Dongshaea marina: one gene and its partner. The protein of the gene in region 1 binds, or shares a complex with, the protein of each later gene. Links are inferred from orthologs where the notes say so. Each region holds a gene or a part of one and is shown on either strand. Other genes may lie near its edges.

Region 1 (11,611 bases):
GATAACCATAGAAAAAATGAATAGCAGTATAACAATAGCAACTATTATCTTTTTTATTAGCTCTTTAGAGAGTGACACTTTAACGGCTTGATTCATAAAAAAATCCATTTTTTGACTCTGGTTAGTATATGTCCACTGTCCTGCATTGTCACACCATGAGCAGGCTTCAAAGGGACTGCACACATCACTCTCAGCCTGTGACTCGGCTAGTAAGCAACCCTCCTTAAGGGCCTGAGCGTCGGTTGCTATGAGCCAGGCCCCAACCCCTTTGAGAAGGTCCTGGTTTTTTTGAAAAACGCTCTGGAGCAGAAGAGTCCGTTTGCTAAAAATCTACTGGCTCTAATATCTCCCCAGAAATTGATATCACACAAGGAAATGACTCAGGATCCAGTGGTAGTGTCTAGGCTTCATACAGTCATGCATCACTTGGACATTAACATAGTGAACGACAAGGGATTATCAAAGCCTACCTCTGTTTCAGCAGTCATGTCTGCTCACAGGGCTCATCATTCTCAATGCAGTGTTCTTTTTGGAGATAAACCCTTAGCCAACTGTTCAAATATTGCACTACACCTGTGTGTGGATGTTATGTCACAGAGCATAGGCTTCAGAGCACACTTTTCAGGAAAACAGACTCTTGATGGATGAGGTTGGAGAGAGAAAGATGAAAGAGATAAAATTCAGCATCCCACTACAACCTGACTCGGATGGTGATCTGATCGAGAGTATTCAGGGTTCATTTAAAAACTATCTCGATACGGTAGGCGACAATCGTTTAACAGACTGGATGCAGGGCTCATTAGCTAAAATTGACAGTCGTGCCATATCAAACAGGGGCGTTGAAGTTGAGGGAATGGATATTGATGATAATAATCAATGCTTCTTTGAAATAAAGTTTGAATGGTCTATTGATTCTACCCTTGATAGCAGCTGTACAGAAGGTGTCGAGGAAGGCTGTGTTTATTTCAGGGTCAATTCAGGGACTCTGGATTGCACCCTCCCCTGCACTTAAACTCGGGTATTCCCATCGTTTGCCCTGGTTCATCAAGGGGCTTAAAACTCAATATTGTCTTGCTCAATGAGATGCCTCAGTGGCTCACCATATCCACAGGGTACTGCTGGACGTTATGAATTCATCGAGAGAGCAAAACAAGAAGCCGAGCCGCTGTCAAACTAAGCGGCCAGAAAAAACATTTGTTCCCTCTGGCTTTCAGCCGATCCGGGAGCAGTCAGAGGATGAGTACCAAAGCTGCTCCTTGCTAATAACTCATTGATTATCAGACACAAATATCTCAAAACCTGCTCAGAAAACATAGGGCAGGAGATGAAGCCTGTCCATCGCCACCAAGCCTATCATGACCACACCAAACAGCAATAATAACCCGGTCATCAGCGGTCGATTGAACACACAGTGATACTCTGAATGCAACTCTTTGATTCTCACCAATTTATACGCCATCAGTGCCGGAAGGAATATCTCCAGTATCACGGCAAAGATAGTTGAGTACTCCAGCGCAAGGATAAATCCATTGGGATAGAGGATCGCAAAACCCAGCGGCGGGATAAAGGTCAAGAGTGCGGTTTGGAGCCGTCCCTTGTGAGAATCATCCCGCTTGCAACCATCGGCAAGAAAATCAAATAGTCCAAGAGATACCCCCAGGAATGAGGTGGTCATTGCGATATTTGAAAAAGCATTGATAAAACCATTTACGGTTTTGTCATGAACCAGGTAACCCAGGGAATCGATAAAGCCTCCCACCGAGCCCCCGGTGTCAGCAATTCTCTCAAAGCTATGGGAGCCACTGAGGGGGATGATCCCAAGGGTAACCATCAACCACAGGATGTAGATCACCAGGGGGATCAGTGATGCAATAATGATGATCTTGCGCAGTGCCTTCGCATCCTTATTGCAATAGCTCGTCACGCTTGGGATCACAAAGTGAAAACCGAATGCGTTAAGAAAAATAGGCAGTGCCGCCCAGATATAACGGCTTTGAGAGTCGCTACTCAAAAGCTTTGTGAAATCAACATAGGGCATCAATAAAAGGATGGTCACTATGATCAAGATACCCTTGACCGAGAGCAGTCCCCGGATCAGATAGTCGACGGCCCGCATGCTAAAAAACACAAAAAATCCAAACACCAGGGTAAAACTCAGTGCATTGACCCAGCCAGGCAACACTATGCCCAGCCCATTTTTAAGCAGCAGATTGAGCAGGGATGTACTCCCTGAGATGTAGGCTGCTGTTGTGGCATATAGCAGCAACAGATAAGCGATCCAGGACGCGATACTCCCCGGCAGACCAAGGGTACGTTTTGCCATGGTTCCGAAGCTGTTGTTGTGATCCTCAAAGGCGAGAGTTACCTCCAGAGTCAGTAATGAGGTACAAAGCATCACGGCCCAGATCCCGATGAGCGCCAGCATAGAAACCATAAAACCAGCCCCTGCCGCCAAAATCGGTAGCGCTAACATCCCGGCTCCTATTGCCGCACCAACCAAAATAAATACACTTCCAACATGCCTTCCCTGCATTACCACTCACCTTTTCACAACTCGCTCTTTCCAACAAAGAGCGCAATTTACTTCAGGCGGGTATTATACTGATCACCCTTAGAGCACACCTAGATCTGCATTCAACATTCTTCAATCGAGTCCTCAAAATTAGACTATTTTGTCTTCCATGAGAGGGACTTTCTCCTTTTTGCCATAGCCGCTGCTGGAAGCAAATGGGGATCAGGGCTATGGTTAAGCTGTGCCCCTTATCGTACGCAGGGGATCTTGTTTGTGATCATTTCAGTAAAAGGGAGGCTCACTCATGATGAGCAGGAGCTCAATCCTTATCTTTACTCTGCTCCTCACGATCAACATTGGACATAGCAAGACACTGGAGCTGGTGACCCTACAATATCCACCCTACGAGTTTCGTGAAGATGGTGAAGTTAAAGGGCTCGCCGTTGAGCTTGTTACCGAAGCCTTTAAAAGAATGAACCAACCGATACGGATTACCCTACTGCCCTGGGCCAGAGCATTACAAGAGGTGAAACTAGGAAGAGCAGATGGGATCTTTACCGCCTATAAAACACCGGAGCGAGAACTCTTTGCCGAATACTCCTTGGAAGTGCTGATCCCTCAGACCGTATCTCTCTTTGTGCGAGCGGACTCCAGGATTAGCTTCAATGGCGATCTCTATGCGCTCAAAAACCATAGCTTTGGGGTGGTTCGCAGCATCAGTTACGGCGCTCTGTTTGATGCCTTTATCAAAAGTCCGGATATTCCTCTGCTAGACATCAGCAATTCCGGGGAGCAAAACATGAAGAAACTGTTACGTGGGCGGTTTGATATTTTGGTCAGTAATAAATATGGTGCCTGGTATATCTTGCGAAAGATGAATAAACAGGACCAGGTCAAAGAGCTGATCCCACAAATCCAGAGCGTTCCCAGCTACATCGCCTTTTCCAGAAAAAATAACCTCTCCAGGATTCGTGAACGGTTTGATAATGCGCTCAGGTCGATGCAGCGCGATGGCAGCTATCAGCGGATTGTGGATGCCTACGGAAAACCCGCACCCACAACCCGTCATAAATAACTCAACTCAGATCAGAGCACCTGAGCTATCGCCTTACACAGAGTATCCACATTCCCGGGGTTAATCCCGGCTACACTGATCCGCCCTGAATCGACCATGTAGATCCCAAACTCCTCTTTGAGGCGAGTCACCTGCTGCAGGTTAAGCCCGGAGAAAGAGAACATACCGTTCTGCTGACAGATAAAACTGTAGTCTGCCGTTGCACCATGCTCACGAAGTTTCGCCACCATCAGTTCACGCATCTGATGAATTCGCTCACGCATCTCGGCCAACTCCTGCTCCCACTGCGTACGAAGCTTAGGATCATCCAGGATAACGCGCACAACCGCTGCACCATGGGCCGGTGGGTTGGAGTAGTTGCTACGAATGATCGACTTGACCTGTGAGAATGAACGCTCTGCTTCTTCACTGTCAGCCGCGATCAGGGTAAAGGCACCCACCCGCTCCTTATACAGGCTAAAGTTCTTAGAGCAGGAGCTTGCGATCAGGAGCTCATCGTGCAGCTTGGCAAAAATCCGCAGCCCCTGAGTGTCAGCCTCAAGGCCTGTTGAGAACCCCTGGTAGGCAAAATCAAACAAAGGCAACCATCCCCCCTGCTGACTCATCTCGGCTAACTCCTGCCACTGCTCCAGAGTTGGATCGATCCCGGTCGGGTTATGACAGCAGCCATGAAACAGCACCACATCTCCGGCCTTGACCGCCGCGAGAGACTCCTTCATCCCGGCAAAATCAAGATTATGCTGCTCGGCATCATAGTAGGTATAAAATTTAACTTCGAGGCCAGCCGCTTCGAAGATCTTGATATGATTCGCCCAGCTTGGACGACTGATCCAGATCCGCTTCGAGGGAAGCTGGCGGGCGATAAAGTCGGCGGCGACCTTAAGGGCTCCGGTGCCCCCCGGAGTTTGGGCGGTTCTGGCTCGCCCGGCCTGAAGAACTGATGAATCAGCACCTAACAGCAGCTCGCGGATCAGTCGACCATATTCAACATCCCCTTCAATTGGCAGGTAGCTTTTACTCTGCTCTCCTTCAACCAGGCGCTGCTCGGCGATCTTCACCGAAGGCAGAACCGGGGTTTTACCCTGATCATCCTTGAAAATCCCGGCCCCAAGGTTAATTTTATTTTCACGGGTATCACGGCGAAACGCCTCGGCTAGTCCCAGGATTGGATCCGCGGGTGCACTTTCTATAGTCTCAAACATGCTGTTCCTTCATATTATCCGGCCAAATAACGACTCCTAAACGCGATCAGCATTTGCTTCCCCGAAGATCGCTCACACACGCCGATGGGCCTGCGGATACCACAAGCTATAGTGGGGCTCGATATTAGGAGTCGTTACTTCGGCCTCAGGTTATCGGCTGAGTTTAAGTTATCAGCTACCCCCACAAGTTGCAACGCGCCAGATCAAGGCAGAGGTAGATGAAATCACTGCTTTTTTAAGATACCCTTTGTGCAATTTTGACGACTCAAAAGTAGCTGCATGCATTCTGCTCAGACTAACACCAGTTTCTACTGGCATGATTATGAAACCTTTGGCATAAACCCTGCGACGGACCGCCCGGCACAGTTTGCCGGGATTCGAACCGATAGTGAGCTCAATATCATAGGTGAGCCTCTTGAGCTCTACTGTAAAGTCCCGACCGATTACCTGCCCCAACCTCAGGCGTGTCTCATCACAGGGATCACCCCGCAAAAAGCCAATCGCCTCGGGCTCCCGGAAAGTGAGTTTATTCAGAGGATTCATCAGGAGTTTAGTCAGCCCGGCAGCTGCATCATAGGCTACAATAATATCCGCTTTGATGATGAGGTAACCCGCAACCTCTTATATCGCAATTTTTACGATCCCTATACCTATAGCTACCAAAAAGGTAATTCACGTTGGGATCTGCTGGATGTGGTCCGTGCCTGTTATGCATTGCGTCCCGATGGCATTGAGTGGCCCACCGATGAAGAGACTGGCGATCCTGTGTTTAAGCTGGAACGTTTGAGTGCCGCCAATGGCCTTGAACACGCCAACGCCCACGATGCTGTGTCTGATGTGATGGTGACCATTGAGTTTGCCCGCCTTATCCGCAAAGCTCAACCACGCCTGTTTGACTACCTATTTAAACAGCGGGGTAAAAAAGAGGTGAGTGAGCTCATGGATATGCAGAGCCTCAAACCCTTCGTGCATGTCTCGGGGATGATCCCGGCGGCTCAGGGCTGTGTCACCTGGATGTCAGCTGTGGGGCGTCACCCACTTCAGCAAAATGCGATTATCTGTGTCAATCTGGCTAAAGATATCACCCCACTCATCGAGCTCAATGTCGAAGAGCTAAAAGCGGCACTCTATACCCCGCGCCAGGACAGGGCCGAGGATCACCCTGAAGTTCCGGTCAAGCTTATTCATACCAATAAGTGCCCCGTGGTCGCCCCTGCCAGCACCCTGAGTGAGGAGCGTGCCGAGGAGTTAGGTATCAACCGGGCTCAATGTCGTACCAGCCTCAATCTCTTAAGAGATAATCTAACCCTGATCCGAACCAAGCTAACCGAGCTCTACGATGAGGGATACGAAACACCAGATCATCAGGATCCGGATCGAATGATCTACAGCGGTGGATTTTTCTCGGCCCAGGATAAACAGCAGTTTGCGATTATCCATCGCCTGACACCCGAAGCCCTGGCTGAACAGGCGTTTGAGTTTCAGGATCCACGTCTTAAGGAGATGCTGTTTCGCTATCGGGCCCGTAACTACCCTTACACCCTAAAGGAATCAGAGCTAGCGCGCTGGCAGTCTCATCGCCAGGATTATTTTGAGCAGCACAGCCAGCCTTTCATCCTGGAGCTGGAAAATCAACTGCAGCAATATACGGATGATGAGCACAAGAGCGGGGTCCTAAAAGCCCTTTATCACTACGCCGAGGGATTGTAAGAAACCAGTCCATAAAAAAACCGCCCCCGGCATCTGGCCGGGGGCGGTATTCAGGTTGATTCTTTGGTTTACTCTGGTTGCTGTTTTGTCACTTTACGAAGAGGCCGGTATTCCTGTCTTCCATCGCTTCACGCCAGCCACCTAGCCAATGGCCCCTGGCGTCTGTCCCCTGGTAAGGACAGTCATCTTTAGCACGACCACCCAGACCCGCCTGATAACCACGTGAATGGGCTCTTTCCAAACGATCTCGTTTTTGTCTCTTCATAGGCTCTCCCCTTACGGAATGCTTTAAGATGAAAAACGGAAGAATAAAAACTAATCTCCCGTCTTTATCTTTAATGAAGAAAAATGCTCTCGTCAATGGAAAAAACCGGCCAATTCGCCTTGACAAACATTAACAAGTTGAATCGACAGTCTATTTTTTCGCCTTCCCAAAACGACGCCATAGCGCCAGCGGCAGAAGCAGACCTAACATCCAGGAGAAGGAACCACCACCTTCATTCAGATCAGGGGAGCCAGCCGGGACATTTCTGACCACATAGGAACCACTTGGATCGCTCGTCATAGTGCGGGTTAGCTTGATCATCACCGTTGTATAATTTATATCATTCGCCCAGTCATCGTAGCTGTTATACTGCTTCGCTTCTGCCAGGATATTACCACTATCGTCGACGTCTGATGCATTGGTAATCCAGTAATACTTGCCATGTTGGCTACAATCACTGCTGCTGGTACAAATGAGATCATTAAGATACCAGCTCCCCCCGCTTTGAATGTTATACATAAAGGCGACGGGCTTACGACCACTGCCATTAATCACCTGAGTATTCACCGTCTCACGACTGTCCCGCCAACCCACGACTAAGCCATCCGGATTCACAGCATTTGCAACCAAGTCCTCGCCGCTGTTAATGCTGACAGGATTGTTATTTTGGCTAACCACTGCCGAAGATGAAACCTTGGCGGTGAACATCTGGGTTGGGAAGTTATTATTACTGCTTCCCTGATACTGGTTATTGCCTACCACATAGCGGCTACCTGAGACTTCACCCGTCACCCCAATAGCCCAGCTATTGCGTAGATTCGAGCTGCTACCTGTGTCATCAGTTGGGTCAGAACCAATCGGAATGGGCGATTTAGTAGAAGGACTTGTTGAGCTAAACACCCAGAAAGCGGCTTTGTTTCGCCCATCTAAAGCACCGTTATTATCATCACTGTCATTAGCTGAGCTTGCTATATAGCCTGCAGCGTAAACTAAACTACTGCCCGTATCGTAGTTAAAGCCGTTAATTGAAGCAGTTTTGATGATGTAAGAGCTACCAGCAGATGCCGTATCAGTTCCAATCAATGACTGGGTGACTGCTGAAGGGGTCGTATTATCGACAAGCCATAAGGCAGCCGCTGTGTTATAGCCAGGGCAATAACGCAAGTCTACGCTATCTGTAGAAGTCCCATAGCTATTGTTAAATTTACTTGTATCTCCAGAGTAGCAATTGGTATAGCTTGCAGACGCAGAAGTTGTACCATCGGGGTTGCCCCCGTAGTTGAAGGCGTAAGTACCACCAACCAAATATTTATTTGAGCCAAGGTTAACAAGTGCATTCGCCTGGCTATAGGGTGAATTCCCTCCAGGAGAAAAGGAAGCCATGAGAGCTGTCGAGTTAAACTCCGCTGAGCGATTTGATGGTCTGCTACTTGTATAACCAGCCGTTTGAGGCGAGGTTTCATCAGAATATGCCGTTACCAGAGCATTACCAGATGCCGCGGTTAGATTATCGCTTGTAAATGGATAGCGATATATATCTGATGCCCCGGTAATCCCCTGACGCCACACATAGGCATAAGCATTTGGCGTCACATTACTCGGTTCCCAACGTGCATCACAGACTCCACTATCCAGCCAACAGCCCCGTTCAAAACTGAAACGATCGCTAGAGTTAAACTGAGATGCCTGGCTTAAAAAATAGAGCCATGGATTGCTCGCGAAAAAAGTCCCCGAATATTTGCTTCCATCTGGGGAGATCGCCTGTGGGTAGGGCCCAAAATTAGCTCCGGAAGGCGCTGTAGCCGATATATCGGTAATCGTGTAGTAGATGGCTGCATTCGCATTACCTGCCGCAACCGCCAACGCCAGTGCCACCGACGTAGAAACCAATTTTTTTGCATGACGCATGCTGATCATCACTCCTGCATTTTCAACATTTCAAGCTCTTCCCAGCGAGCCAGTGCCTGTTCCAGCGCCTGCTCCGCACCCGTTAAGTCACTCAACGCCTGCTGAGTCACATCCGATGGCTGAGAGAAAAAGTCCGGTTGATTTACCTGCTCCTGTAACACCTCGACCTGTTGTTCGAGTGCATCCAGCTTAGCGGGTAACTCCTCCAGTTCCAGTTTTAATTTATAAGAAAGCTTTCCTTTCCCCGAGGACGCCTTGGGCTTGCTCTTCACCTCACTCTTAGAGGACTCGACACTCTTTGCCTTCTTTGCCTCAATGGCTTTAAACTGCTGCTGTTGGCGCAGCAGTGTCTCCTGCATATCTTGATAGCCACCGATATGCTCCTCGACTATGCCATGACCGGCAAAACGCCAGCAGCTGGTGACCGTGTTATCGATAAAATCACGATCGTGGCTGACCAACAGCAAGGTTCCGGGATACTCGGAAAGCTTCTCTTCTAAAAGTTCCAGGGTTTCGACATCCAAATCATTGGTCGGTTCATCCAAAATCAACAAATTACTCGATTTTAGAAACAAGCGCGCAAGAAGTAGTCGATTCTTCTCTCCTCCCGATAAAGCCTTCACCGGAGTGCGAGCCCGGGCCGGCTCAAACAAAAAGTCCTGCAAATAGCCAAGAATGTGCCGCTTACGCCCGCCATACTCTACCTCCTGACGTCCATCAGCCAGGTTGTCGGCGACACTCTTCTCGGGATCAAGCTGAGCACGGTATTGATCAAAATAGGCTACCTCTAGCTTGGTGCCGCAACGAATCGAGCCTCCCTCAGGCTCAAGCTCTCCCAACAGGATCTTAAGCAGAGTACTTTTACCGCAGCCGTTGGGGCCAACCAGGGCGATCTTATCACCACGTTGGACCTGAAGATCAAAACCCTTGATGAGATAATCATCCTCATACCTATGGCTGATCCCCTCGCCCTCAAACACTATCTTGCCCGAGCGCTCGCCGGTGGAGGCCTGCATCTTCACCCGCCCCTTGACCTCACGGCGCTCACCACGCTCGCGGCGCATCGCCTCCAGCGCCCTTACCCGACCTTCGTTACGGGTACGCCGTGCCTTGATCCCCTGACGGATCCAGGCTTCCTCCTGGGCAAGCTTTCGATCAAACTCGGCATTTTGCTCGGCCTCAACCCTGAGCGCTTCCTCCTTGAGCTCAAGATACTTGTCATAGCCGCAGGCAAAGGAGCTCAGCATCCCGCGATCCAGATCGATGATCCGGGTCGCCAGTTTGCGAATAAAGGCGCGATCATGGCTGATAAACACGATCGCCCCCTTAAAGTCGAGGAGAAACTGTTCAAGCCATGCGATGGTATCTATATCCAGGTGGTTGGTGGGTTCATCCAGCAGCAAGAGATCGGGATCACCAGCAAGAGCCCGGGCAAGGGCCACCTTGCGCAACCAGCCCCCGGAAAGAGAGCTTAAGCAAGCATCTTCATCCAGCTCCAGAGTCGAGAGCACCTGGTGGATGCGGGTTTCAAACTTCCAGCCCCCTGATGTTCAAGTTGCTCCTGTAAGCGAGTCAATACCTTGAGGTTTTTCTCTGAAGGGTCTTCAGCTATTTTCAAAGACTGCTCATGATACTGCTTGAGGAGCTCAGCATTGCGCCCCACTCCCGAGGCCACATAATCGAATACCCGCTCATCGCTGGAAGCAGGCGGATCCTGTTCCAGGCGAGCCACCTTGAGATCGCTCGGGTAGTTACAGATCCCATCATCCAAAGCCAGTTCACCGGTCAGAACCTTGAGCAGGGTCGATTTACCTGCACCATTGCGCCCAACCACACACAAACGCTCACCCGCTTCAATCTGCAAATTAACCTTGTCCAGCAAGGGGGTCATACCAAAGGCCAGCTGTCCATCCTGGATGGTATAGATCGCCATCTTATACAGACTCCTTATGGGTGATCAGCCAGCAGTTATGGATCTGTTTATTCCGCTCAAAATCACGGGGTTGAGATTGTTTGGTAATATTTTTCGCAGTCAATCCGAGCTCGCTCAGCCCATCCTGATCCATTTTGAAGTTACGCTTATTGTTGGAGAAAATCAGCGTCCCCTCCGGGCGCAACAACCGCGCTGCATTTTTTAGCAGTGCCAGATGATCGCGCTGCACGTCAAAGGTCTCATCCATCTTCTTGGAGTTAGAAAAGGTCGGTGGATCCAGGAAGATCAGATCAAACTGAGAGCTAGTCTCCTCCATCCACTTGAGACAATCGGCGCGCTGCACCCTGTGCTGACGGCCCACCAGACCGTTGAGCTTGAGGTTTCGCTCGGCCCACTCAAGGTAAGTCGTTGACATATCGACCGTAGTGGTACTGCGCGCGCCGCCAAGGCCCGCATGCACAGATGCAGTCCCGGTATAGGCAAAGAGATTCAGGAAATCTTTACCTTTGGCCATCTCACCAATCATTTTGCGGGTATTGCGATGATCCAGGAATAGTCCGGTATCCAGATAATCCTTCAGATTAACCAGCAGCTTGGCGTTGTACTCCTGCACCTCCATGTATTCACGGCGGGTGCTGCGCTTTTGATACTGCTCCTTGCCCTTCTGGCGCTGGCGTACCTTAAGCACCACTTTATCTGGATCGACTCCGGTGACCTCAATGGCAGCCACTACCAGATCGTTAAAGCGTTGCATCACCTTATGGGGTGAAATGGTGGAAGGCGCGGCATACTCCTGGATCACCAGCCAGTCCCATAACGGTCAACCGCAGCATTGTATTCGGGAAGATCCGCGTCATACAGGCGGTAGCACTGCTGCTGCTCCTGTTTAAGCCATTTCTGAAGACCCTTGATATTTTTTTTGAGCCGATTCGCAAAATCCGGTGCTACCGGCTGAACCTCTTTTTCTGCGGCTTCCGGGGCAATGCGGTAGTTTTTAAGCTCACAC
Region 2 (11,423 bases), 2.3 Mb from region 1 along the record:
GAACGTGAGGGGTATCAGCAACCGATGCTACTCAAGAAGATCATCAACCCGATCGCCTGGATATCCCAGATTGAGTATGATCTGAATAATCTTCGTCTCTATCATGGACTCAAGACCGGAGATAAGAAGGAGCTGCAGGCTTACTATGACTGGGCCAGTCACTATGTGAATCACAGGCCAAGATCGTATCTCTATTACAACATGGCCGTTTCCCTCTATCACCAGGATCACCCCAAGCGGGCCGAGAAGCTATATCAATATGCCCGCTATCTTTATTCGGGGGATCCTAAGTTTGCACCTCCGACCCTGCGTCAGGCCATTGAGATCAGAAAGGCAGAGCAGAAAGCCCGTAAGGAAGCGAAAAAGGCGAAACTGGCAGGCTCAGTATCCCTGGCAACCTCCTCGTCAGTTCGCTGAGTTTGTAGCTGAGGATGCTGCCGGGATGGGGATAGCCTTCATGGTGTATTTGGCAAATGCCCCTGGATATAGCCTGCCTGGTATAGGGTGGCCAGGGTACGGTTAAATTGATCCACAACGGGTTTAGGGGTTAATCGCTTAGAAAAGCCGATGTGGTAGTCGAGGGTCTTGTCCCTGCCGGCATAACGAATGTTGTTGAGCCCAAGCTTATAGATGAGGGCGAGTCCGGCATCCTTGTTGGAATAGACCGCATCGACCCGGCCAACGGAGAGCTTTTTAAAAGGGAATTCATCGTGAGGATTCATGTCTATCTTGATCTGATTATTCTGACGTTTCAGGGCCTCAAGAGCATTGGCTGTATTGGAGGGACCATAGACACCCACGGTGTAGTCCTTCAGATCTGAGGCCTTATGGTAGTTCAGGGGATTATCCTTTTGGACAAACACTCCATACTCGGTGCGTACCAGTGCCGGGCTAAAATAGAGCCATTGCGCTCTTTCCTGGCTCCAGCCGATCACAAACAGGCCGTTCATCAACCCGACTTCGACATAGCGTGTGGCTCTGGACCAGGGTAAAACCTTGAAGGAGCATTTGAACTTATTGATATCACATACTTTTTTGATAATCTCTACCACGGGGCCTGAGATCCTGGAGCCTATGGTATAGCTAAAGGGAGCAAACTCCTGGGTGGCAAACTTAAGCTCGGTGTCTGCCATGGTTAAGCTGTTATAAAGGAGCAGAGGGCAGCTAAACAGGACCAACCAGCGAGTTTTCATAGCCTTTACCATGGGACAATCATTGGGTGTTACTTCAAGGGTAGTTTTTTCCGGGGCGGGTGTCAGTAAAGTGCGGACAGACAGCCCCCTGCTTTCACAGGGGACAGTCTGTATTAGGGGGATGAGCTCATCGAGCTATCCCTTATTCAGCAGAGGCTTGAGGAACTGTCCCGTATAGGAGCGTTCACACTCGGTGACGGTTTCAGGCGTACCGGCCACCAGGATCTCGCCGCCGCCGGAGCCGCCTTCAGGTCCGAGATCCACCAGCCAGTCGGCAGTCTTGATCACATCCAGGTTGTGCTCAATGATCACCACTGTATTCCCATGATCACGTAGTCGATGCAGGACATTCAGCAGCTGCTGGATATCGTGAAAGTGTAAGCCTGTGGTGGGTTCATCCAGGATATACAGGGTTTTTCCCGTATCGCGGCGTGAGAGCTCCCGCGCCAGCTTGACCCTTTGAGCCTCTCCCCCGGACAGGGTGGTGGCAGCCTGCCCGAGACGAATATAGGAGAGCCCTACATCGATCAGGGTCTGGAGTTTACGGGCCAGGGCCGGGATCGCCTCAAAAAATGCGCGGGCATCTTCGACCGTCATCTCCAGAACCTCATGGATGTTTTTGCCCTTGTAGCGAACCTCCAGGGTTTCCCGGTTGTAACGCTTGCCCTTACAGACATCACAGGGCACGTAGACATCGGGGAGGAAGTGCATCTCGACCTTAATTACGCCATCGCCCTGGCAGGCCTCACAGCGTCCTCCCTTGACGTTAAATGAGAAGCGTCCGGGCTTATAACCCCGGGAGCGGGACTCCTGGGTTCCGGAGAACAGTTCGCGGATCGGGGTGAAGATCCCGGTATAGGTGGCCGGGTTGGAGCGTGGGGTGCGGCCGATCGGGCTCTGATCGATATCGACCACCTTATCCAGCTGCTCCAGCCCCTCGATGCTCTGGTAGGGCGCCGGTTCACTGGTGGTCGCCTTATTCAGCTGCAGGTGGGCAATCTTGTACAGGGTATCGTTGATCAGGGTCGATTTTCCTGAGCCGGAGACCCCGGTGACACAGGTAATCAGCCCCAGCGGGATCTTAAGTTGAACCTGTTTGAGGTTATTGCCGGTCGCGCCGCTCAGGGTGACCCATTGCTCTTTGGGCGGGTGGCGCTGGGCCGGAACCTCAATGCTTTGACGCCCGCTGAGGTAGCTGCCCGTGATAGAGCGGGGGTTGGCGATCACATCCTCGATGCTGCCATGAGCGACAATCTCGCCACCGTGGACCCCGGCGCCCGGACCTATGTCGATGACAAAGTCAGCCTGGCGGATCGCATCTTCATCATGCTCAACCACGATTACGGTATTCCCGAGATCCCGCAGATGGGTCAGAGTTTTGAGGAGCCGCTCGTTATCCCTTTGATGCAGTCCGATTGAGGGTTCATCCAGCACATACATCACCCCAACCAGGCCGGCACCGATCTGGCTGGCCAGGCGAATTCGCTGCGCCTCTCCTCCCGATAGGGTTTCTGCGCTGCGTGACAGGCTCAGGTAATCGAGTCCGACATTGACCAGAAAACCAAGGCGCAGCCCGATCTCCTTGAGGATTTTCTCGGCGATCTTGGCCCGCTGGCCACTCAGAGCTAGCTTCTGAAAAAACTGCTCTGCTTCGGCGATCGACATCCGGGTGATGGCGGGCAAAGTGGTACTGTCGATGAAGACATGGCGTGCCGCCTCTTTCAGGCGGCTTCCCTTACAGTGCGAACAGGCGCAATTGGTGATGTAGCGGGACAGCTCTTCACGGATTGAGTTGGACTCGGTATCCCGGTAGCGGCGCTCCATGTTGTTTACCACCCCCTCAAAGGGGTGATTACGCACCACTACATCCCCGCGGTCATTGCGGTATTTAAACTCAATCTTGTGATCGCCGGAGCCAAACAGTACCTTGTTTTTTGCGTCATCTGTGAGATTGTCAAACGGCGTTTCCAGCTCAAAGCCATAATGCTCGGCAACCGAGCTGAGCATCTGGTAGTAATAGAAACTGCGGCGATCCCAGCCGCGGATCGCGCCTCCAGCCAGGCTGAGCTCCGGATTGACGACTATCTTCTGGGGGTCAAAAAACTGCTGAACCCCTAGGCCATCACACTCGGGACAGGCGCCGGCCGGGTTATTAAAGGAGAAAATCCTGGGCTCGAGCTCTGACACACTGTAGCCACATTCGGGGCAGGCAAAATTGGCGGAAAATAGCAGAGGCTCAGGATCTTCGGTGTCCATCGACAGCACGGTTGCCAGGCCGCCGGTCAGACCCAGGGTGGTCTCAAAGGATTCGGCCAGCCGCTGCTGAATATCATCACGGATCTTAAAACGATCGACCACCACCTCAATGGTGTGTTTCTTGTGAAGCACCAGGGGGGGAGGATCGGAAAGATCGCATACCTCACCATCAATGCGGGCCCGGATAAAACCCTGGGCGCTGAGATCATCCAGTAGCTTCTGATGTTCCCCCTTACGGTTGCGTACTACGGGAGCGAGCAGCATCATCCGCTCCCCCTCCGGCATCGCCAGCACCTGATCGACCATCTGGCTGACCGTCTGGGCTTCGAGCGGCAGGTGATGAGTCGGGCAGTAGGGAGTGCCGACCCGGGCGAACAGCAGGCGCAGGTAATCGTAGATCTCTGTGATGGTACCAACGGTTGATCGCGGGTTATGGGAGGTGGATTTCTGCTCAATAGAGATTGCTGGAGATAAACCCTCAATATGATCGACATCCGGTTTATCCATCAGGGAGAGGAATTGCCGGGCATAGGCTGAGAGTGATTCCACATAGCGGCGTTGTCCCTCTGCATAGAGGGTATCAAAGGCCAGTGAAGACTTACCTGAGCCTGACAGGCCAGTGATCACTACCAGCTTATCCCGTGGAATGGTGAGGTTCACGTCTTTGAGGTTGTGGGTACGTGCGCCACGGATCTCGATTGTGTCCATCGTTACCAGCAAATTAAGAGACAAAGGGTTAGTATCGCATAGTTAACAGGCCTGAGACACCAAGAGCTGAGATTTGCTCGGGTGGATTCAGCCGAAAATCGCCGGATCTTTAATCGCCATTGGCTCTTGTCAGCAGCGATTCAGTCGCTATACTTTCAAGGTTTTGCAGCCTCTGAATGATTTAGCCTTCTATTTCGCGAGTGAGGGTTGCAAGCATCCTAATTGCATAGCTGCTGGCGCATGGCCAGCGAGAGTTTAAGTGGAGTGTTCTATGGCCAGTCGGGGCGTCAATAAAGTGATTCTTATCGGAAATCTGGGGCAAGACCCGGAGGTCCGTTACATGCCTAACGGCAATGCGGTAGCAAATATCACGGTAGCAACTTCAGAGACCTGGCGTGATAAGCAAACCGGTGAGCAAAAAGAGCAGACGGAGTGGCACCGGGTTACTCTGTATCGCCGCCTGGCTGAAATTGCGGGTGAATACCTGCGTAAAGGTTCCAAAGTTTATCTGGAAGGACGCCTGCAGACGCGTAAGTGGCAGGATCAGAGTGGCCAGGATCGCTATACGACAGAGATCGTTGCCAATGAGATGCAGATGCTGGATAGTCGTGGCCAGGGCGCTTCCAACGGCAACGGCTTTAGCCAGAGCGCTCCTCAGCATCAAAATAATAACTGGGGACAACAGGCTCCTCAGCAGCCATCTGCTGCACAGCAGGCTCCGATGCAGCAAAATAGCTGGGGGCAACAGCCCGCACAGCCTCAGAGCCGTCCGGCGGCTCCTCAGGCGCCAGCTAAGCCTCAGCAGCAGAATGCTCAGAGCTATAATGAGCCACCGATGGATTTTGATGATGACATTCCGTTCTGAGTTAACCCTAGAGCGCTAATGTAAAGAATCCTGTATCTAAGCCCTTTCTATAAGGGCTTTTTTGTTATGCGCCCGTGATCGCGATATGCATTGTAAAAATGGCATACAATATGAATGAGCATTTCGGCTCGCGCAAAGGGGTTGTGGCGGCTCACTCCCGGCAGCGTTATCAGATGTTCATGTAGAATCACTACAGCACACATCTTCGGTCTTGCTGGATGAACAAATAGCCGACAGCTGAGCGAATTCAATCAGGGAGTGATTGTGAACAGTTTTTCCGGACTAAATCGCTTTATCTCCTCCTGTGTTATCGCCGCCATGGTGATGATGCTGCTGGGGGCCGGAGTTAGCTTATGGTTGATTAGTGTCGACCATCAGCAGCGACTCTTCTCCTCGATCTCTCAGATCGTGGATGAGCAGTTGACGCAGGAATCAAGCCCTGATGCGTTTGCCCACGCTATGAATCCTCTGATGGATGCAAGCTCCCTCATCAGTGTTGATATCTATAAAAACCAGCAGCCATTTTTTAAGTTTCAAAACCCCGGGCAACAAGCCGCCAACTACTACCTGCACCGGGTCAGCTTCCAGCTTCCAGAGCATCCTGAATATAAGATTGTGATCTATGCCCAGTGGCCTCTGGACGATCTGCACCTGTCGCTGCTCAATATTTCCGGGTTGCTCGGGGCTGCGCTTTTGGTGCTGCTGGGGCTCTGGGGTAGCCTGAGACGTTTGAAGTATCACCTTGATGGAGCTGAGAGGCTGATGCTGCGGGCTAAGCTTATCTCCCGCGGAGAGCTGTATCGCTTGCAGCACACCCGGGATCAGGAGTGGCCTCCGGTGATAAGCCAGGTGATCGATGATCTGCAATCTAAGCTGGAGGATGCGAATAAGGAGCGCAGCCGTTTCGATGCATTTATGCGCAGTAACGCTTTTGTCGATAGTCGCTCAGGCATAGGAAACCGGATCTTTTTTGACAACCGGCTTGAGGCGGCCGTCAGTGACAGGGCTTCACTGAGCGGAGCCATCTTACTGATTGAGATAGCACCCTTTGAAGAGATCTTGTCTCGCGAAGGGGAGGAAGCAGCAGAGCAGTGTTTCAATGACTGCAGTTCACTGGTTAGCCAGTTTGCCCGCAAGTATCCGCAAGCCCTGGTGGCCCGCTATGATGAGCACATTATCGCCATGCTGATCCCACACCTGTCGGAGGTGGCAGTTGATAGTGTCGGGCTAAAGCTCTATAAGAGCCTCTCCCAGCTGGAGCTTCCGGATTTTGTGAGCCGGGATCACTGCTTCTATATCGGAATTGTCTGCTTTCAATACGGTGAGTCGGCAACCCAGGTCGAGAATGAGGCAGAGATGGCGCTGCGCGGCGCCAGTCTGCAGGTCGATGGTGGCTGGTACCTTTATGAAAAAGGCTTAGAGGGGCAGACTTCCGACAAGGGCACGGTGCGCTGGCGTACCCTGCTGAGCAGGGTTTTGTCGACAAAGCAGGTGACTCTGCTGCTGCAGCCAGTGGTCGGTAAGGATGGCAAGACCATCATTCAGCGGGAGCTCTTTGGCCGGATCCCTGATGAGGATGGGCGGATGCTGTCTGCCGGGGTTTTTATGCCGATGGCTGAAAATGTCGGTTTGCATGTTGAGTTTGACCGACTGATGATCACCCAGATGCTGGAGCTGATGAAAAGCAGCCAGGATCAAGTCCCCTTAAGCGTCAACCTCAATGCTTCCAGCCTGCTGCAGAGAGGGTTTCATCGTTGGCTCAGTATGGAGCTGCTCCAGCTTCCGAAGCAGCGCCTCCAGCAGATCATCTTTGAGGTATCTGAGCACCAGATCAGCCAATACTTTGAGACCCTGAAGACACCTATGCTGGCCCTGCATAAGCTGGGGTGCAAGCTATGCGTCGATCATGCAGGGCAGGATGTGGTGAGCACCCAGTACATTAAAGAGTTCTCCATTGATTATCTCAAGCTGCATACCAGCCTGGTGCGCAATATTGAAGAGCGCCAGGTAAATCAGATGGCCGTTCGCAGCTTGCTGGGTGGGGCTGGCCGCTCGACTCAGGTGCTGGCGGTCGGGGTGGAGACGCATCAGGAGTGGAGCACCCTGGTCTATCTGGGGATCCGGGGGGGCAGGGTTTCTACTTTGCTCGGCCTAAGCCTTACCTGCCCGAAGAACATAGGTAAAAGTAGGGATTGTGGGAGCCAAGTCCATGGGGTTCACTATATTTTTCCCGGGCTATGGCTTAAATTGAATCTGAGGGTACCAATTGATTACTTAAGTCTGGGATTGGATTAGGGATGATATTTTCGAAGTGGATTCGTTTTACTAAACAAGCTGGCCGGGCACGGATCGGCCTGCACTTGTCCCCGCAAAAGATCCTGGCCGTGAAAGTTGAAGGCGATGAGCCTGAGTTTGAGCAGCGCAGTGTTCCCTCTGCAGATAAGCTGATTGCCACAGTAAGCCAGCTTTTTTCCGATACAGGTTGGCGTGGCAGGGTGCAGGTTGCCCTATCGGCGGAGCTCTATCAGCAGTTTCAGATGGAGAAGCCTAAAATTCCAGAGGAGGAGGTTAGCGCGGCTCTCGGTTGGAATATTCGCGATCTGGTGAAAGAGCCGGTCACCGAGCTGGTGGTTGATTATTACGACCTACTGCAGCATGCGGTGTCTGCACCCAAGGTGAATCTGGTGTGTACCCGGCGCTCTTTGGTGCAGGAGCTCGGGGAGGCGATCGCCGAGGCAGATTGCTACCTGCAGGGGGTAACGACCTGGGAGCTGGCACTGGCTGATCTTATCACTGAGCCTGAACCGGTTCAGGTCCTGTTGTTTCAGCCTGCCGGTGCAGAGCCACTGCTGTTGGCGGTTCATCAACATCAACTCTGTTTTTCCCGGCAACTGCGGGGGTTTAGCGAGCTGGCAAATGCCCCGCTCGGGACCCTTGAACCCTTCATTTTTGACAACTTCAGCCTGGAGCTACAGCGATCCTTTGACTTTATCGTCAGCCAGTTGAAGCTTCCTGAGACCGGCAAGATCTATGTTGCCTCTGCGGCTCCGGATCTGGGGGCCCTGGTGAAAAAGCTTCATGATGTCTTTGATCTACCTGTAACCCTGCTGGTGAATAAGGCGATCACCACAGGGGTTGAGTACCTGCCCGCATTTGCAGCACTGACCGAAGCGGAGGGGGCCGGATGAAGACACGCATCAATCTTTATCCCTCTGAGCTCAGACCCCGTCGTCAGTGGGGAACCTTGCCGCAGATGGTATTGGTATGGGGTGTGTTGCTGATCCTGATGGCGGGCTGCTACAGCGGGATATGGTTTATGGAGCGCCAGCAGGCGGCAAACAATCGTCAGCTGAGTCAGCAGCTAAGCTCCCTGCAGCAGCAACTCGGGGAGCAGACCAAGCAGCTTAAAGACAGGCACCCCAGCAAGCAGCTTCAGCAGCGGGTTAAGTTGCTACAGGAGGAGCTATTAGCCAAACGCGGACTGATGACGAACCTGCATGGGCGGGATCAGGAGCTCAAGGGGCAGTTTGCCGATCTCCTGTATGCCCTGGGGCGGCTCAAGCAGCCCTCAATCTGGTTGCAGCGAATTCTGATGCAGGGCCAGGTCATCGAATTAGAGGGGATGACTCAGGAGTCCAGGGCCTTGCCACTATGGATTGCTGAGTTTTCACAGTATCCGGTGCTGGCTCAGCAGTCCTTTGCCAGCATCACCCTGGGAGCAGATAAAGGGGCGATGCGCTTTATGCTGGTCAGTCAGCTTAAGATGCTTCAGGGGCAGGGCCAGGGGCCACAGCAAGGAGTCCAGGAGTGAAGGAGCGTTGGTTACAGCTATCAGCCAGAGTCGCCTCAATGAGCGAGAGGGAGCGACTGCTTATCTTCATTGCCGGTGTTGTTCTGGTGCTGTTTGTCGGATACCTGCTGTTTATTGAACCCCTGTGGATCTCCTATACCAAGGCGCGTTCCAGCTATTGGCAGCAGCAGCAAACCCAGCTTCAGACTCAGCAAAGCATACGGCAGAATGAACTTCTGCTTAAGGCTGATCCCGATGTCGCACTCAAGCGCCAGCAGCAACAGGTACAGCAGCAGATCAAAGCCGTGGATCAATCATTGAAGGAGCTGATGATCTCTTTGATCCCGCCGCACAAAATGACCCGGGTGTTGGAGCGAATGTTGGCCTATTCGGGAAAACTTAAGCTGATCTCTCTAAAGTCGCTGGCTCCGAGTGCTCTGCAATCGGGTGAAAAAAGCAAAGCGGCTGCGGTTGCTCTGTACCGGCATGGCATAGAGTTGAAGTTGGAAGGAAATTATCTGGATATCTATCACTATCTGGCGGCGCTTCGAAAATTCCCGGAGCATTTTTATTGGGAGCGGATGGATTATCGGGTCCTTGAGTATCCACAGGCAGAGGTGACGATCGAACTCTATACCCTAAGTACCAGTAAGGATTTTATCAGTGGCTAAATGGTGGATCTTGTTGTTGTGGATGGTGAGCCTCACGGGGATTGCAGCCCCCGAGGTGTTAAAGGACCCAACTCAGCCCCCGGGGCAAGCGGGGATCGTCGCTGAAGGGACCCAGACCGGTGAGCTTCGTTTGCAGAGTATCATTATCCGGGGCTCGGCCCATGAGGCGATTATTGATGGTCAGCAGGTCCGGGTCGGGGATGAACTTCAGGGGTATAAGGTCCTGCAGATTGATCCCATGAGTGTGACATTGAGTAAAGCAGGTAAGGAGCGAGTGCTCAGGATGTACGACTCGAAGATTAAGATTAGGAGGTAAGGCAGATGATTAGATTAGGGCTCGTCAGTTTACTGTGCCTCCTCTTCGTGGCGGGTTGCCAAAGCTATCATCCGGGCTATCAGCCCAATGACCCGGGCGACATTCGTGATGTGATTCAGCAGGGGATCGCGGATAATGATCGCTTAGACTCTCAATCCGTGGTGGTTCCCCGGGAGGTTGAGCAGTCTCTGTTGCCTGATAGTGGATTATCTGCTCCCAAGTCCTTGCTGGCTCAGCAAAAGCGTTTTGAAGTCTCCGCCCATGATGTGAATGCGGTTGATTTCTTCGGCTCTTTGTTTCGCGATACTCCCTACAGTGTTGCGGTTCACCCCGGTGTCAGCGGGACTATCTCGCTGCAGCTTCGGGATGTGACTCTGGCGGATGTGCTGAACATAGTTTCGGATATGTATGGCTATGATATCGAGCATAGTGGCAGCATCTATAACATCTATCCAGCGGGGCTTAGAACCGAGATCTTCCCGGTCAATTACCTGATGATGACCCGTCAGAGCACCTCACGTACCACGGTCAATATGGATACCAATGGTGGGGGGAGTTCAACCTCTAGTGGCAGCTCCAGTTCATCGAGCAGCTCCAGCTCGTCGGGTAGTAGTGTGGTGGGAACCGATATCCGTACCGAGTCCGGCAGTGATTTCTGGGCGGGTCTTCAGACGACTCTCAGTGCAATGGTAGGCAGTGGTGACGGGCGAACCGTGATGGTATCTCCTCAGTCTGGATTGGTGACGGTACGGGCCTATCCCAAGGAGCTACGGGAGGTGAAAAAGTTCCTGAATGATGCCCAGCGCAACTTACAGCGCCAGGTGATTCTGGAGGCGAAGATTCTGGAGGTGACTCTCAAGGATGGCTATCAGCAGGGGATCAACTGGACCGAGCTGGGCAGTAACTCTTTTAATTTCACAACCGCCACTACGGGAAATATCCCAAGCGGTGAACTGACCACCATGACCTCAGCTATTGGCGGGGGTGGTCAGCTTAATGTTAACCGGGGTGACTTTAAGGGGGCGATCACTCTGCTCAAGAGCCAGGGGGATGTAAATGTGCTCTCCAGCCCTAGGGTCACGGCGCTGAATAATCAGAAGGCGGTGATCAAGGTGGGGGATAATGAGTACTTTGTCACCAGCATCTCCTCGGATGCTTCTGAGGTGAATGGTTCCACAGTCACCACCCCCACCATTGAGATGGAGCCCTTCTTCTCGGGGATTGCCCTGGATGTGACGCCGCAGATCGATAAAGATGGCACAGTGACTCTGCATATTCATCCAGCGGTGGTGGATGTCACCTCTCAGGAGAAGGATATCGATCTGGCTGGATTTACCCAGGTTGCGAGTGAGGGGCAGGACACAACTTTGAAACTCCCAACGGCTAAAAGCGCTGTGCGTGAGTCGGATACAGTGGTTCGCGCCCGTGACGGCAGCGTGGTGGTAATCGGCGGATTGATGCAAACCATGCAGGAGCAGATTCAGTCGAAGACTCCACTACTAGGGGATATCCCCGGCTTGGGCGAACTCTTTACCAATAAGCGAAACGTGACAGTGAAAACAGAGCTGGTGATCCTCCTCAAGCCGATTGTGGTCGACCGTGATACCTGGAAACAGCAGTTACG

The links.
Region 2: the proteins of sbcB (region 1) and ssb are in contact, whole or in part, in a crystal structure (PDB 3C94), measured with the Escherichia coli proteins. The link is inferred for Dongshaea marina from one-to-one orthologs.

The regions. Positions count from the first base shown.
Region 1 is NZ_CP028897.1:2,590,132-2,601,742, forward strand. Bases 4,296-7,283 are described here. They hold sbcB (exodeoxyribonuclease I), read left to right. Parts: upstream 4,296-5,068; coding sequence 5,069-6,499; downstream 6,500-7,283. Other genes in these bases: DB847_RS12415 (amino acid aminotransferase), read right to left, coding at 4,296-4,789; rmf (ribosome modulation factor), read right to left, coding at 6,588-6,764; DB847_RS12430 (DUF3466 family protein), read right to left, coding at 6,915-7,283. Outside these bases: DB847_RS12400 (hypothetical protein), read left to right, coding at 665-1,012; DB847_RS12405 (amino acid permease), read right to left, coding at 1,304-2,533; DB847_RS12410 (substrate-binding periplasmic protein), read left to right, coding at 2,817-3,587; more of DB847_RS12415, read right to left, coding at 3,599-4,295; more of DB847_RS12430, read right to left, coding at 7,284-8,672. UniProt on the Escherichia coli protein: Degrades single-stranded DNA (ssDNA) in a highly processive manner.
Region 2 is NZ_CP028897.1:332,200-343,622, forward strand. What follows is about bases 3,426-6,225. They hold ssb (single-stranded DNA-binding protein), read left to right. Parts: upstream 3,426-4,428; coding sequence 4,429-5,022; downstream 5,023-6,225. Other genes in these bases: uvrA (excinuclease ABC subunit UvrA), read right to left, coding at 3,426-4,157; DB847_RS01745 (EAL domain-containing protein), read left to right, coding at 5,287-6,225. Outside these bases: DB847_RS01725 (PglL family O-oligosaccharyltransferase), read left to right, coding at 1-417; DB847_RS01730 (substrate-binding periplasmic protein), read right to left, coding at 456-1,193; more of uvrA, read right to left, coding at 1,329-3,425; more of DB847_RS01745, read left to right, coding at 6,226-7,317; DB847_RS01750 (type IV pilus biogenesis protein PilM), read left to right, coding at 7,320-8,210; DB847_RS01755 (PilN domain-containing protein), read left to right, coding at 8,207-8,833; type II secretion system protein GspM, read left to right, coding at 8,830-9,483; DB847_RS01765 (agglutinin biogenesis protein MshK), read left to right, coding at 9,476-9,799; pilus (MSHA type) biogenesis protein MshL, read left to right, coding at 9,805-11,423. UniProt on the Escherichia coli protein: Plays an important role in DNA replication, recombination and repair. Binds to ssDNA and to an array of partner proteins to recruit them to their sites of action during DNA metabolism. Acts as a sliding platform that migrates on DNA via reptation.